DNA from 4 places in the Neobacillus sp. 204 genome. Region 2 is predicted to be linked to each of the others. Evidence: riboswitches for the same ligand, from Rfam matches in the RefSeq annotation. Region 2 holds a riboswitch; each other region holds the start of a gene.
The links. A riboswitch is a leader RNA that binds a small molecule or an ion and turns the genes downstream of it on or off. The one in region 2 is predicted to bind S-adenosylmethionine.
Positions count from the first base shown of each region.

Region 1: linked by a shared signal. The riboswitch ahead of mmuP (S-methylmethionine permease) and the one ahead of ACJ004_RS10825 (methionine biosynthesis PLP-dependent protein) in region 2 are both predicted to bind S-adenosylmethionine.
Region 3: linked by a shared signal. The riboswitch ahead of mtnW (2,3-diketo-5-methylthiopentyl-1-phosphate enolase) and the one ahead of ACJ004_RS10825 (methionine biosynthesis PLP-dependent protein) in region 2 are both predicted to bind S-adenosylmethionine.
Region 4: linked by a shared signal. The riboswitch ahead of ACJ004_RS07400 (homoserine dehydrogenase) and the one ahead of ACJ004_RS10825 (methionine biosynthesis PLP-dependent protein) in region 2 are both predicted to bind S-adenosylmethionine.

Region 1 is NZ_JBJORY010000015.1:49,612-52,926, reverse strand. Features, by position in the region: gene mmuP (S-methylmethionine permease) at 1-1,066, opposite strand, end outside; SAM riboswitch class I at 1,150-1,254, opposite strand; partial or broken gene ACJ004_RS24780 (Gfo/Idh/MocA family protein) at 1,559-1,759, opposite strand; gene ACJ004_RS24775 (phospholipase D-like domain-containing protein) at 1,958-3,315, shown strand, end outside.
Region 2 is NZ_JBJORY010000004.1:287,935-291,249, reverse strand. Features, by position in the region: gene ACJ004_RS10830 (pectate lyase family protein) at 54-1,043, opposite strand; SAM riboswitch class I at 1,296-1,411, shown strand; gene ACJ004_RS10825 (methionine biosynthesis PLP-dependent protein) at 1,503-2,615, shown strand; gene metC (cystathionine beta-lyase) at 2,615-3,315, shown strand, end outside.
Region 3 is NZ_JBJORY010000001.1:307,516-310,830, reverse strand. Features, by position in the region: gene mtnW (2,3-diketo-5-methylthiopentyl-1-phosphate enolase) at 1-1,108, opposite strand, end outside; SAM riboswitch class I at 1,184-1,294, opposite strand; gene ACJ004_RS01580 (pyridoxal phosphate-dependent aminotransferase) at 1,381-2,553, opposite strand; gene ACJ004_RS01575 (carbon-nitrogen family hydrolase) at 2,677-3,315, shown strand, end outside.
Region 4 is NZ_JBJORY010000003.1:28,215-31,529, forward strand. Features, by position in the region: gene ACJ004_RS07395 (glycosyltransferase) at 1-627, opposite strand, end outside; gene ACJ004_RS07400 (homoserine dehydrogenase) at 809-2,047, opposite strand; SAM riboswitch class I at 2,148-2,257, opposite strand; gene argH (argininosuccinate lyase) at 2,413-3,315, opposite strand, start outside.

The DNA.
Region 1 (3,315 bases), on a different contig from region 2:
CAATAATACTTGAGAACAAAGCTAAACCACCGCCAAGCATACTGAAAATGACTGCATTTATTGGAACACCTTGTTTTGTTAATTTTGTAAAAATTGGTGAGATCGTATTCTTATCTGCAAGTGACCAAAGCATTCTTGAAGAGGCATAAAGACCTGAGTTTGCAGCCGATAGAATGGCTGTTAAAATGACAAAGTTCATCATATCAGCTGCATATGGGACTCCAATTTGTTCAAGAACGGCAACAAAGGGGCTCTCTAATACTCCTGCATCGGAAGTAGGCAATAACGCAGATAATACAACAATTGTTCCTACAAAAAAGATAATCAATCTCCACAATGTTGTCCGAATGGCCTTTGGTATCGTTTTTTCCGGATCTGCTGTTTCCCCCGCTGCAACTCCTATTAATTCCGTTCCTGAAAAAGCAAAGTTAACCGCAAGCATGGTCATGACAATCGCAAAAGCACCATTTGGAAATAAACCTGCACTTGTAAAATTAGAGAAGAACGGTGCCGATTCGGAATGGGTCATCGGAACAAAACCTACCATTGCCGCTGCTCCTACACCAATAAACAGAACGATCGCTATGACCTTTATAGACGCGAACCAGAATTCAGATTCAGCGAAAAACCTAACCGTCAGTATATTTAAGACAAAAACCAAAATAGCAAACAGCAAACTCCAAATCCAGACATTAACGGATGGAAACCATCGCTGCATTAATAATCCTGCAGCCGTAAATTCAGAACCTAAAGCAACCGTCCAAGTTAGCCAGTACAACCAAGCAACGGTATACCCCGTCCCTGGTCCAATATATTTAGTCGCATAACTGTGAAAGGCACCCGTTTCAGGCATATGTACGGAAAGCTCTCCTAAACATAGCATGACGAGATAAACCACTAGTGCACCAATCAGATAGGACAGAATGGTCCCAAACGGGCCAGCTTGTTGAATCGTGTAACCCGAACTTAAGAATAATCCTGTTCCAATCACCCCGCCGAGCGATAGCATGACTAAATGTCGTGTTTGCATTTGTCTTTGAAATTTTTGCTTGCTTTTCTTTTCCATCATAGTCTCCTTTTCCAACATCCAGAAAAAACAAAAAACGCACTCTGATAAATGAGTGCGTTACTGATCAATAATAACGTAAGCTCTTATCTATCAAGGGATCACACCCGATGGAATTAGCACAGTGTCATATTAGACCTGCTGCTGAGGTTTCATAGGGCCAGTCCCTCCACCTCTCTGGATAAGAAATATTTTTTTATAACTCTACCAATCTATGAAATATCTGTCAATCTATTTCTGAGTTTTTAAAATTTTAAAACCCTTACAAACAAAAAATATTATAATGGCTGTTATAAAAAAAAAATCTCTCCTTATAAGATTTTTCTGCAAGGAGAGACTCTATTTAAATAGTAACAATACTATTTGTTTCTGCTGCTTCTATAATCCCTAAAATGACTTTAAGAGAAGATAATGCATTGTCGCCTGTTACAAGTGGAGCATGATCAAGATGTACACATTCAATAAAGGCATCGATTACACCACTGTTCTTCCTGAGCGTTCCTTTTTAAAGAACCACGTTGAGTTTGTTTTTTTTACACCCCATTGCTCTGGTCCAGAGTGTCCAAACGTCGTTCTAAAAGTAAGTACTTTTCCAAGCTCTCCATTCTGTATGATTTCTTTAGCCTTTTGATGGGCACCAGTAAACCGTTGATTATGATCCACCATTAATTTTTTTCCAGATTCCATTTGGGCATCGACTAAGTGGCGGGTCTTTTTGAACAAGAAACAAGAAGACACACCCATAAAAGGGATGAAATGACAGTAATTTGAATGAAGAAGAATAAAAATTTACAAACTCTTTATAAACATTGTGAGAGTTTCTAATCTTTGCAAATTGTTTATTTGCTAAAATAGAAATGTTTCAAACTAAAGAAAAAAGGTGGCTAAGAGATGTCCAAGAATTTATTTAGAAGAATTTCCTTACTGATTTTTGCAGCAGTATTAACGTTTAATTTTGTCCCAGACGTTAATAACAAGGTTAGTGCAGTAACCTATGATTCTGAAACAGTATCCTTCGGTCCAGGTCAAGCGGTAAACCTGGTGGACGCACTAATTACGGAGGTTAATAAGGCAACTTCCACAATTGATGGAGCATTTTATGAAATCCGTTATCAGCCATTTGTTGACGCACTTATTCAAGCAAAGAACCGCGGAGTAGCGATTCGCATTGTAACCGATTCAGATTACATTTCCAACACCTTTACACAGCAACTCATCAATGCGGGCATTTCTGTAAAAGGAGACAACCGATCTGCATTAATGCATAACAAATATGCCATTATTGATGGAAAAGAAGTTTGGATGGGTTCAACTAATGTTACCGATACCTGCAATGCTAATAACTATAATAATACAATCCTATGGAATTCTTCTTCTCTTGCATCTATCTATAAAACTGATTTTGAAGAAATGTTTGTATACAACCAATTTACAAAGACTGCTTCTCCTTCCACAATAAGCTCGCAAAAGGTGACCGTTTCAACCTCAACGGCAAATATACCTGTGGAAGTTTATTTTGCTCCTGAAGACAATCCGATTACTTCTATTATCGATGTCATAAATAACGCTAAATATAATGTTTACTTCGATTACTTCTCTTTTACAGATGATAACGTAAGAACAGCATTGATCAATGCGAAAAACCGCGGGGTAAATGTTGAAGGAATATTTGACAGCAGCCAATATGGGAGCAACGGTCCATATGGGGAGCTTGCTTACCTGGCAGAGGCTGGAATCCCAGTCAGTATTGCAGATAACCCTTATGATGGAAAATTGCACGATAAAGTTTTGATTGCTGACAAAGGATATACAATCGCTGCTGTGGTTACAGGTTCTTTTAACGCAAGTGCAAATGCAAATGACACCAACAGTGAAAACCTAATGGTCATCCATGATAAAGCTACTGCTGACAAATACTATAATGAGTTTTTAAGAATAAGCGGTTCCTATGGAAGGGGTAGCGTTTCGATTGATAAGAGCACTGTTTCGGCTGGAACAAATCAAACGATAAATGTGACTCTTCGTGCTCCGTCGACTTATCCGATTCAAAAGGTAGAGATTATGGCTCCTCCTAAATGGCCAGATCCAACTGCGGCTACTGTTACAGCTACAAAGAGTGATGGAACAAACCTTTCAAGCCAGTTAAAGTTTTCTGGAAATTATGTGTATATTGACACGGCTGGCCTTGCAGGAAACCAAAGTATCACCTTTACTTTTTCTGATTGGCTGTCTCCTACCATTCTTGGAGA
Region 2 (3,315 bases):
TTGTTAAGTAATTTCTTTATATCAAACACTCAGAAAATAGTAGTCATTGTATTTTATTTAGAATTCATTGCGTCTTCTTCCGGTGAAGAATAATAATTATGTACGCCTTGATCTTTAATAAAGTTTGACCCTATATTCGAATATAATCTATTTCTTGTAGACTCTTTTGAAAATTCTATTATTGGTTTATTGCCCTTTAATATATGAACGTCCCATATTAAACCATCAAATTTATTATCAGAGCCGCTTACTGTTATTACCTTCTTAGTATATTTAGATACTTGAATTTGAAGACCACTGAAATCATTACCAGAACTTTCATTTGGAACACTCATCGAGCTATTAATATCAATACAGCTTATACAATCATCCAATGTTAAATTTATAAATCGATTGCCATTAATAAAGCTATATTTATGACTTTCCTTTGGCTTATCAGCTTCCAATTTGACACCGGTATGAAATCCTGCAATTCTCAAATCAGTAAAATTTACAAAACTAATGAAATGACCTGGGCCGCCAGCATAAAGATGAAGACCTGTACCCTTATGTGAACCGCTAGTGTTTAAGATTGTAACATTTTTAATTCGGGTTCTATCCCATGACCAAATTTTTTGAATGCCGTCTAAATAAATTACATCTGATTCAAAGTCAGGATCCATAATTTCAATAATTCCATTTGAGATCGATGCATTTTTTTTCACTTCAATTGCTCGGAAACTCCCTTCTATTCTTAGCCTTGTATTTTGACCAAATTCTAATTCAACCCCCTCTTTTATAACTATTCCTTTCTTTAGGATATAAGACTTATTTCCACTAAACTTTACCTTTCCAATTTTCGAATCATAGCTATGATTTATTGCTTCCTGTATGGATTGGAAATCGTCTTTCGAATCTTCACCATTAGCACCAAATTCATCCACATTCACATATGAGTAGTCTTTATTATTCATGGTTATGTTTTCTACTGCCTTAAACAAAAAAAGAAGGGCTCCAATAAAAAAAATGGCTGAAAAATATATTATTTTACTTCTTCTACTCATAATTTTCTCCTAACAACATCGTATTTGGCGTTTTATAGTGATAATTGAAGTATATTTGCCAATCCTAGTAAAATTACTCAAATCTATTTCAAAAAGTTTCAATTATCCACTTTTGCTATTAAAAACTTCAGCCTAATACTTTTGTAAGTTATTTATTAAGAACAAAAATAGACATAAACTGATTTATTTATAAAATAAATTGACACTCCCCCCAATTTGTAGTAAATTTTATAAATAATCTAAATATTAATTTTCTTATCAAGAGAGGTTGAGGGAATGGCCCTGCGACACCTCAGCAACCATCAGTGGCATGTCCATTGAAAAGGTGCTAAGTCCTGCAAATTATCAGTTAATTTGCAAGATAAGAAGAATGACTTTTTGGTCGTACTTACAAAAGCCTTCTTCTTATAGAAAAAGGCTTTTTTTATTTATTAATTTACTAAACAAGGAGTGGTCGACATGTACAAAATTGATACGAAACTTGCCCAAATTGGAAACCGCAGCGAGACAACAACAGGAACCGTTAATCCGCCTATTTACTTTTCAACAGCTTATCGACATGGAGGAATTGGACAATCAACGGGATTTGACTATACCCGAACAGGAAATCCCACACGTCAGATCCTTGAACAAACCATCGCTGATTTGGAGTGTGGCGACAGAGGATTTGCGTGCAGTTCAGGGATGGCAGCCATTTTTACAATCCTTTCATTATTTCAATCTGGTGATGAATGGTTAGTAAGTGAGGATCTTTATGGAGGTACGTATCGCTTATTAGAGCAAGGCTATAAAAAATGGGGCCTAAAGTGTCAATATGTCAACACGTGTTGTCCGGATGAGATTGAAAGTAAGATTACTCCTCAAACCAAAGCAATCTTTCTTGAGACTCCCACCAATCCCCTCATGCAGCAATCAGATATTGCCGCGGTTTCAGAAATTGCGAAGCGTCACGGAATATTGCTGATTGTTGATAATACCTTCTATACTCCACTTTTGCAGCAGCCAATTGTACTTGGAGCGGATATCGTCATCCACAGTGCTACGAAATATTTAGGAGGCCATAATGACGTTCTGGCTGGACTCATTGTTGCTAAAGGCGAAAAATTATGTGAATCCCTCGCTCTTTATCACAATGGGGCAGGCGCTGTACTAAGTCCATTCGATTCGTGGCTATTAATGCGCGGAATGAAAACATTGTCACTACGGATGGAACGCCATGAAAAAAATGCAAAGGCGATTGTCGAATTCCTTGCTCAGCATGATGCCGTAACAGATGTCCTATACCCGGGACGTGGCGGGATGGTTTCTTTTAGAATAAAAGAAGAAGCTTGGGTAAATCCATTTTTACAGAATTTAAATTTAATCAGTTTTGCGGAAAGCTTAGGTGGAACGGAAAGCTTCATTACTTACCCAGCAACTCAAACACATATGGATATCCCAGAAGAGATTCGCATTCAAGCCGGCGTTTGCAATCGTTTATTACGCTTCTCTGTTGGAATTGAAGATTCACAAGATATTATTGAAGATTTACAAAACGCGTTCGCTAAAGTTCAGGAAGGAGTGATTGCATAATGTCACACGCTGAATATACCTTTGAAACCAGACTCCTTCATAATAAGCATAAAATAGATCCCACAACAGGAGCTGTTAGTGTACCGATCCAGCATGCATCAACCTTCCACCAATCGGACTTCGATCAGTTTGGCAAGTATGATTATGGCCGTAGTTTAAATCCTACCAGGGAAGCACTTGAAGATGTCATTGCTGAGCTTGAGGGCGGTATTAAGGGATTTGCCTTCTCATCCGGTATGGCTGCCATCTCGACGGCCTTCCTTCTGCTTTCCTCTGGAGACCATATTGTTATAACTGAAGATGTCTATGGCGGCACATTTCGGATGGTCACTCAGGTTCTTACTAGGCTTGGAATTGAGCATACTTTTGTTGATATGACGAATTTAGATGAAGTAAAACAAGCTATTCAATCGAATACAAAAGCGTTTTATGTAGAAACTCCATCGAATCCTTTGATGAAAGTAACGGACATTCAGGCGATAAGCAATCTTGCTAAGGAGACGGGTGCGTTAACATTTGTTGATAACACGTTCCTCACCCCTTCTCACCAAAAGCCGTTGGAGTTAGGAGCAGATGTTGTCTTGCATAGTGCGACGAAATTTTTATCAGGTCACAGTGATGTGGTTGCTGGACTTGCAGTCGTTAATGACGAAGACCTGGCGAAAAGATTAGGATTTTTGCAAAATGGCTTTGGGGCCAT
Region 3 (3,315 bases), on a different contig from region 2:
TCGCTTGTCGGAATGCAAGACCGCCGCCTCGGGCACCATCTGGATGGCCATGAATTCCACCGCCTGCGTTTATGACAGAATCGATACCAAAATCCCGAATCAATAAAGGCACCAAGCCTGGATGAATCCCAGCTGACGGAACAGGGAAGGACCTTTTAAAGCTATCTTTACCTGTTAATTCACTGGCAATTGAAAGTGCCTTCGTATTTTCTAATGCCACAGTCCCATAAGGAGATGGGAACAATGATAAATCAGCACCAGCATAACGGAGAAGTTTACCAAGCATTAATGAATGGGATAATCCAAACACCTGAGATGATGTAAATGCACCACTGACGGCTGGATGAGCCATTAGCGGTAAAGAGATTTCATTATCCTCTCTTAATTCCTGCAAAACATCTAACCCATAGGAAAAAACATTGAACAATAAGAGGTCAGCGCCAAGCTGAGCAGCCTTCCTTGCCTTATCCTTCAGGTGCGATGTTCTGCCTGTTAGGTTTATTGCATATAAAGTTCGGTGCCCGGTTTGATCATATACTTCTTGAAGTACTTTTTTTCCTTCAAGAATTCTTTTTTCAAATGGTGTTAATTGATTTTCGAATAGGATTTCATCATCCTTCACAAAATCAACACCACCCAGGGCTTGTTGTTTTAACTGCTCGACTAAAAACGTGAGGTCTTTCCCGAGTACGCCTTTAAAGATGCTCATTAATAGCGGTCGATTATAGACGTTTAATTTCTCCCGAAGACCTTCGATCCCAAATCTTGGACCTGGAAACTGACTCTTTAATCCCTCATCAAATTGCAAATCAAGTAATTTAATTTTTCCATCCAATGAAAGCTTACCGAAAACGGTGGTTAAGATGGCAGGGAGGTCGTTTGAAAAATTGAGCGTTGGATAGGCGATTTGGATTATTGATTGATCCTCTTTTTCTGATGGAAACTCTTCTACAGAGACGACTCTCCCTTTATGCTTGCGCAATTGGCTTTGCTCTAATTCAGGCAAGTTTGTCCATGAACCGACTGTTAGTCCAAGCGCAATTTCTTCAGCCTTCTTGTTCGGATTCTTTTCATTATGAAGTAAATATGTAGCAATAATTTCAGTCACTCCAGAACCACTTCCTTTTAATCAAACATAAAAAAACCTCTTCAGCAAAGAAGAGGTTAGCTGAAAACTAACATCTTCTCATCTATCAGCCTTGTTGCTGTAAGAATTAGCACCGTGCTTAACACTACGTATAAGTCGGTTGCCGGGCTTCATAGGGCTTTTCCCTCCGCCTGCTCTTGATAAGAAAACGATTCGTATTTTTATTAAATTATGATACTTTTTAACTTTAATTTGGATTATCGCAAGAAAAAAATAAATTGTCAATTAATTTTTTAGAATATTTCCAAACGACTAATTCTTTCGACAGCTTCAGCTAATCGGTCTTCACTTGATAGTAATCCTACCCGGACATAGCCCTCTCCAAATTCCCCAAATCCAATTCCAGGTGCAACCATAATATGCGCCTGTTCAAGGAGCAGATTAGCAAATTCCGCAGAGGAAAAACCTTCAGGAACCTTAAGCCACGCAAAAAAAGATCCCTTTGGAGCGCTGACATTCCAACCTAAGGAACGAAGACCATCAATCAATACATTCCTTCTTCGCTCATACAACTCATTTAGTTCTTTTACACATTCCTGAGAGCCCGTTAATGCCTCTCTTGCTGCCTCTTGAACGGCTCCAAATAAACTGACATACAAATGGTCCTGTAGGAGTTCAATCGCGGAAATGACGCTCTCATTTCCAATAGCAAAACCAACACGCCAGCCCGCCATATTAAACGTTTTAGATAATGTATAAATTTCAATTCCAACGTCCTTTGCGCCTTTGGCCTGTAAAAAACTCAAAGGTTTTTCACCGTCAAAACCAATGGACCCATAGGCAAAATCATGGACTATACAAATATCATTTTCACTCGCAAGTTTTACAGTTTCTTCAAAAAACTCACGAGTGGCCACAGCGCCAGTGGGATTATTAGGATAATTGAGGAACATGACCTTTGCTTCGGCTAAGACTTTCTCGTCTAATTCGCTATAATCTGGCAAAAAGTTTTTTTGCTCCTTTAACGGCATCATTACCATTTCTGCTTTGGCCAGTGCAACCCCTGACAAATAATCCGGGTAGCCTGGATCAGGTACGAGGATGGTATCTCCGGGATTTAATAAGCACTGGGGTATTTCAACAAGCCCAGCCTTCCCGCCAAACAAGATGGCCACTTCTTTATTCGGATCAATGGTTACTCCATATTCTCTTAAATAAAAATCAGCCACTGCCTGCTTTAAATAACTGTGTCCCTGAAAGGGAGAGTATTTGTGATTGATTGGATTTACTGCTGCTTCCTGAAGTTTGGCAACGATATGTGCGGGTGTTGGCTGATCAGGATTGCCCTGTCCTAGATTAATCACATCATACCCCTGTGAAATATACTCCCCGACTTTTTTAACAAGCGAAGCAAAAAACTGCTTCGGAAGACTGTTTAATAGTTCAGATGGTGGAAATTGCTTCATGGTTCACCTGCTTTACTGATTTATAAAAAGATAATTTATTGTGAAATTCTAGTCACAAATGATATAACTTTTATAACAGCTTGTAAAGAAAAAATTCCGAAAGTTCAAACGAGGTGGAGATTTTTGAAATTTAAAATTTCATGTTTACAAATGGATATCGTCTTTGGTGATCCAAATAAAAACTATCAATCGGCAGAAAGACTCATTGAAAAAGCAGTAACTGACCAACCCGACATCATTGTCCTTCCAGAACTTTGGACGACAGGGTATGACTTAACCCGTCTTAATGAAATTGCCGACAATAATGCTAGTCAGACAATTGATTTTCTTCAAAAAGCAGCCCAAAAATACCAAGTGAATTTCGTCGGAGGATCGGTAGCCAACCGTGAAGAAACCGGTGTAAAAAACACCCTGATCATCATCCATAAAGAAGGCAAACTCGTCCACAGTTATAGTAAACTTCACCTTTTTAAGCTAATGGATGAGCATGTATATTTAGAAGCAGGATCCCAAAAAGGACTTTTTCAATTGGAAAATCATAAATTTGCCGGGACGATCTGTTATGACATCCGTTTTCCAGAGTGGATACGGGCTCATTCAGCAGAAGGGGCTGAGGCACTGTTTGTGGTGGCGGAATGGCCAGCACCGCGCTTGTCTCATTGGAGAGCATTATTAATTGCCAGAGCGATTGAAAATCAATGTTACGTTATCGCCTGTAACCGTTCCGGTCAAGACCCAAATAACCATTTCGCCGGGCACTCG
Region 4 (3,315 bases), on a different contig from region 2:
TTTAGAGGAGCTTAAGTCCTTATTAATCCTGGAGTTTTGTTTTTTCCTATTTTTCCTCTGTGGTTTTTGCTTATTTACTGGGGTGGTTGGCCAAACACCATATAGACCTGCTTCGTTTCCAGTAAGCTTTTTATTCAAATTATCCTGAAGATTTTGTTCTGTCCGGCAGAGATTCCAAAGCCTAATCTCGTTGATATCTCCATTAAAGAAAAGACCAGGTTGCCCTCCAATCATTCCCGATGGGTAGACATACGTTATCGGGCTTCGTTCACCTTTTTTTACAAACTTCCCATTAATGAATAGCTGCGGCTCTCTGTCTTCATAGGCAATAGCAATATGAATAAGATCATTAATTATGGCTTCATAGACTAACACCGCATATATATTTTTCTTGGTATGTTCATAAACCGTTATTCCATTTTGTCCAACGGAAACACTAACCCCGGCATCATTATCGGACACCCCCTGTGCAGGTCCAATGATGTAATTCTTTCCACCTACTTCAGCTGGCTTTTCCCGAGATTGTTGATCAATAGTATGATCGCTTTCAGGCATAACCCAAAACTCAAAGGTAAATGTATTTTTCAGATTCGTTAATAATCGTCCATTCAAGCTATTCCCTAACATGACGCACCTCTTCAATTTTCATTTAAAAATGACTAGTCCATTTTGGTTAAGCTTTTACACAATATGAATAGCTTTTGATTTTGACTAAACTTATCCCCAGTTATTATTGAGAGCGCGTAAATTTCATAAAAAAAAGAGCACTTACATGCTCTTTTTGGAATAATGGCTATAATTTTTTTTATTACAGGACAGCAAGAGTAACTTCTTTATTGTTGCCCAACTTCTCATATTCACCTAATATTTGGAAGCAACTTGTTACCTTCTGCTGATTAATTAACTTTTCTCTTTCCTCCCTAGTTGTCTGGATAACGGCTGTATCATCAGTAGATTGAGCAATCCAAGTTATTAGAGGGTTTTTATAATCCTTTGAAAGACCTTGAATGAACCATAATTCGTCTCCATTTCCCTCTTTATCTCCATAATTAACTGAAATCGTTTTTTTATAATTCTTATTTGTCGACTGATTTTGACAGACATAGACTAGATCTTCGATCACTGCACTTGCAGTTGGAAACATTCCAGCACCTGGACCTTGTAAAGTAATACTTCCTACAATATCTGAATTAACATTTACTGCATTTTCTACGCCTTCAATAGAATAAAAAGGATGAGACTTTCCAACAAGGGCTGGTCTAACTGTTGCGTTAATTTGACCACCTTCCATACAAATACTTGCAATATGTTTAAACCTTAAACCATGTTTTTCAGCTGACTCGATTAATTCACTTGTAATCGAGGTAATCCCTTCCCGTCCAACCTCTTCCCAATTTGGTTCCTCTCCAAAAGCAATTCTGCTAAGAATCATTGTTTTATAAAACGCATCATAACCTTCTACATCGTTGGTTGGATCCGCTTCGGCAAAACCCTTTGCTTGCGCTAAACTCAGAGCGGCTGAAAAGGAATGCTTTTTCTCACGCATTTCCGTTAGGATGAAATTCGATGTCCCATTTAGAATTCCTTGGATGTGACGAACACGATTAACATTTAATAACTGTCTTAAAGTTTGAATAACAGGTATACCGCCTGCAACTGTCGCTTCGTAACCCACTGAAACATTATGCTTCTCTGCTAACCGGAGCAGCTCATTCCCGTGGTGTGCAAACATTTCTTTATTTGCTGTAATGACGTGGCAGCCTTTTTGAATTGCTTGTTTTAGAAATGTAAAGGGCGGTTCTTTGTCGACGATTGCTTCAACAATCACATCAAGTTGAGGAAGGTCTAAAATTTCATCGAAATCTGAGGTGATTAAAACATCTTCATCAATATTTCTCTTTTTCTGCTTATTTCTAATGAGTACAGCTGCAACCTCGACCTTTCTCCCTAACACTCCCTCAAGCTCTTCTGTATGAGATTGAATTGTTTTATAAACACCTTCCCCAACTGTTCCAAAACCTAGAATTGCCACTTTAATTACAGACATGTTTATCCACCCTTCAATTAATATTAGATATGACCAAATGTAGTTTTACAAACATATAAATACGAAAAACCCTCTTCATAAGAAGAGGGTTAGTTTCCTCCTCTTATCTGCCAGGTTAAATAACCTGCAGGAATTAGCACCTTTTCAAGTATTACCTTGATGGTTGCCGGGCTTCATCGGGCCTAGTCCCTCCGCCGCTCTGGATAAGAGTTTTATGTATTTGTTTCATTCAATTTCCAAGTTATAAAAAGAATTCTAGTGGAATCCTTTGTAGTTGTCAATATTATTTGAAATTTCTTTTTATTACGAGTGAATAAATCTCAAAATTTAAGCCCGCCAAATGGCGAGCCTGAAAAAATTCATATTTATCGCTGCAGTTTTCCCTCAGCTAGCTTGATTTGCTTCTCAACTTGCTCTGGAGCCGTTCCCCCAAAGCTATTTCTAACACTAACCACATGCTCGGGAGCCAATACCACATAAATATCTTCCTCAAATAATGGGTTAAAGCTTTGATATTCTTCGAAACTCAAATCCAGCAAAAATTTGTTAGACTGGATTGCATATAACACGATTTTTCCGATAACTTCATGTGCATCACGGAAGGGCAGTCCTTTTCTCACCAAGTAATCGGCAATATCCGTAGCATTTGAAAAGTCATTGTTAATTGCCTTACGCATCACATCTTTATTAACAGTCATTGTTTCGATCATCGGCGCTAATAACATTAAAGAACCTTCAAGGGTTTCAACCGTATCAAACATACCTTCTTTATCTTCTTGTAAATCCTTGTTGTAGGCGAGTGGCAAACCCTTGAGAACGGTCAATAAGCCGATTAAATTGCCATAAGTCCTGCCTGTTTTTCCACGTAACAGCTCAGGAACATCTGGATTTTTCTTTTGCGGCATAATACTTGAACCTGTGCAAAATGAATCGTCTAACTCCACGAATTGAAACTCCTGGCTTGACCAAATCACAAGTTCTTCCGATAATCTGGATATATGGGTCATGATAATGGAACCTATTGATAAAAATTCAAGAATAAAGTCGCGATCACTAACAGCGTCCATACTGTTAGGATAAACCGTTTCAAACCCCAACAATTCAGCCACACGTTCACGGTTAATTGGAAAAGTTGTTCCTGCCAATGCCCCTGAACCAAGCGGAAGCCAATTGATGCGCTTCAAACTATCAATCAATCTCTCTTTATCACGTTCAAACATCCAAAAATAGGCCATTAAATGATGGGCAAAGGACACAGGCTGAGCCCG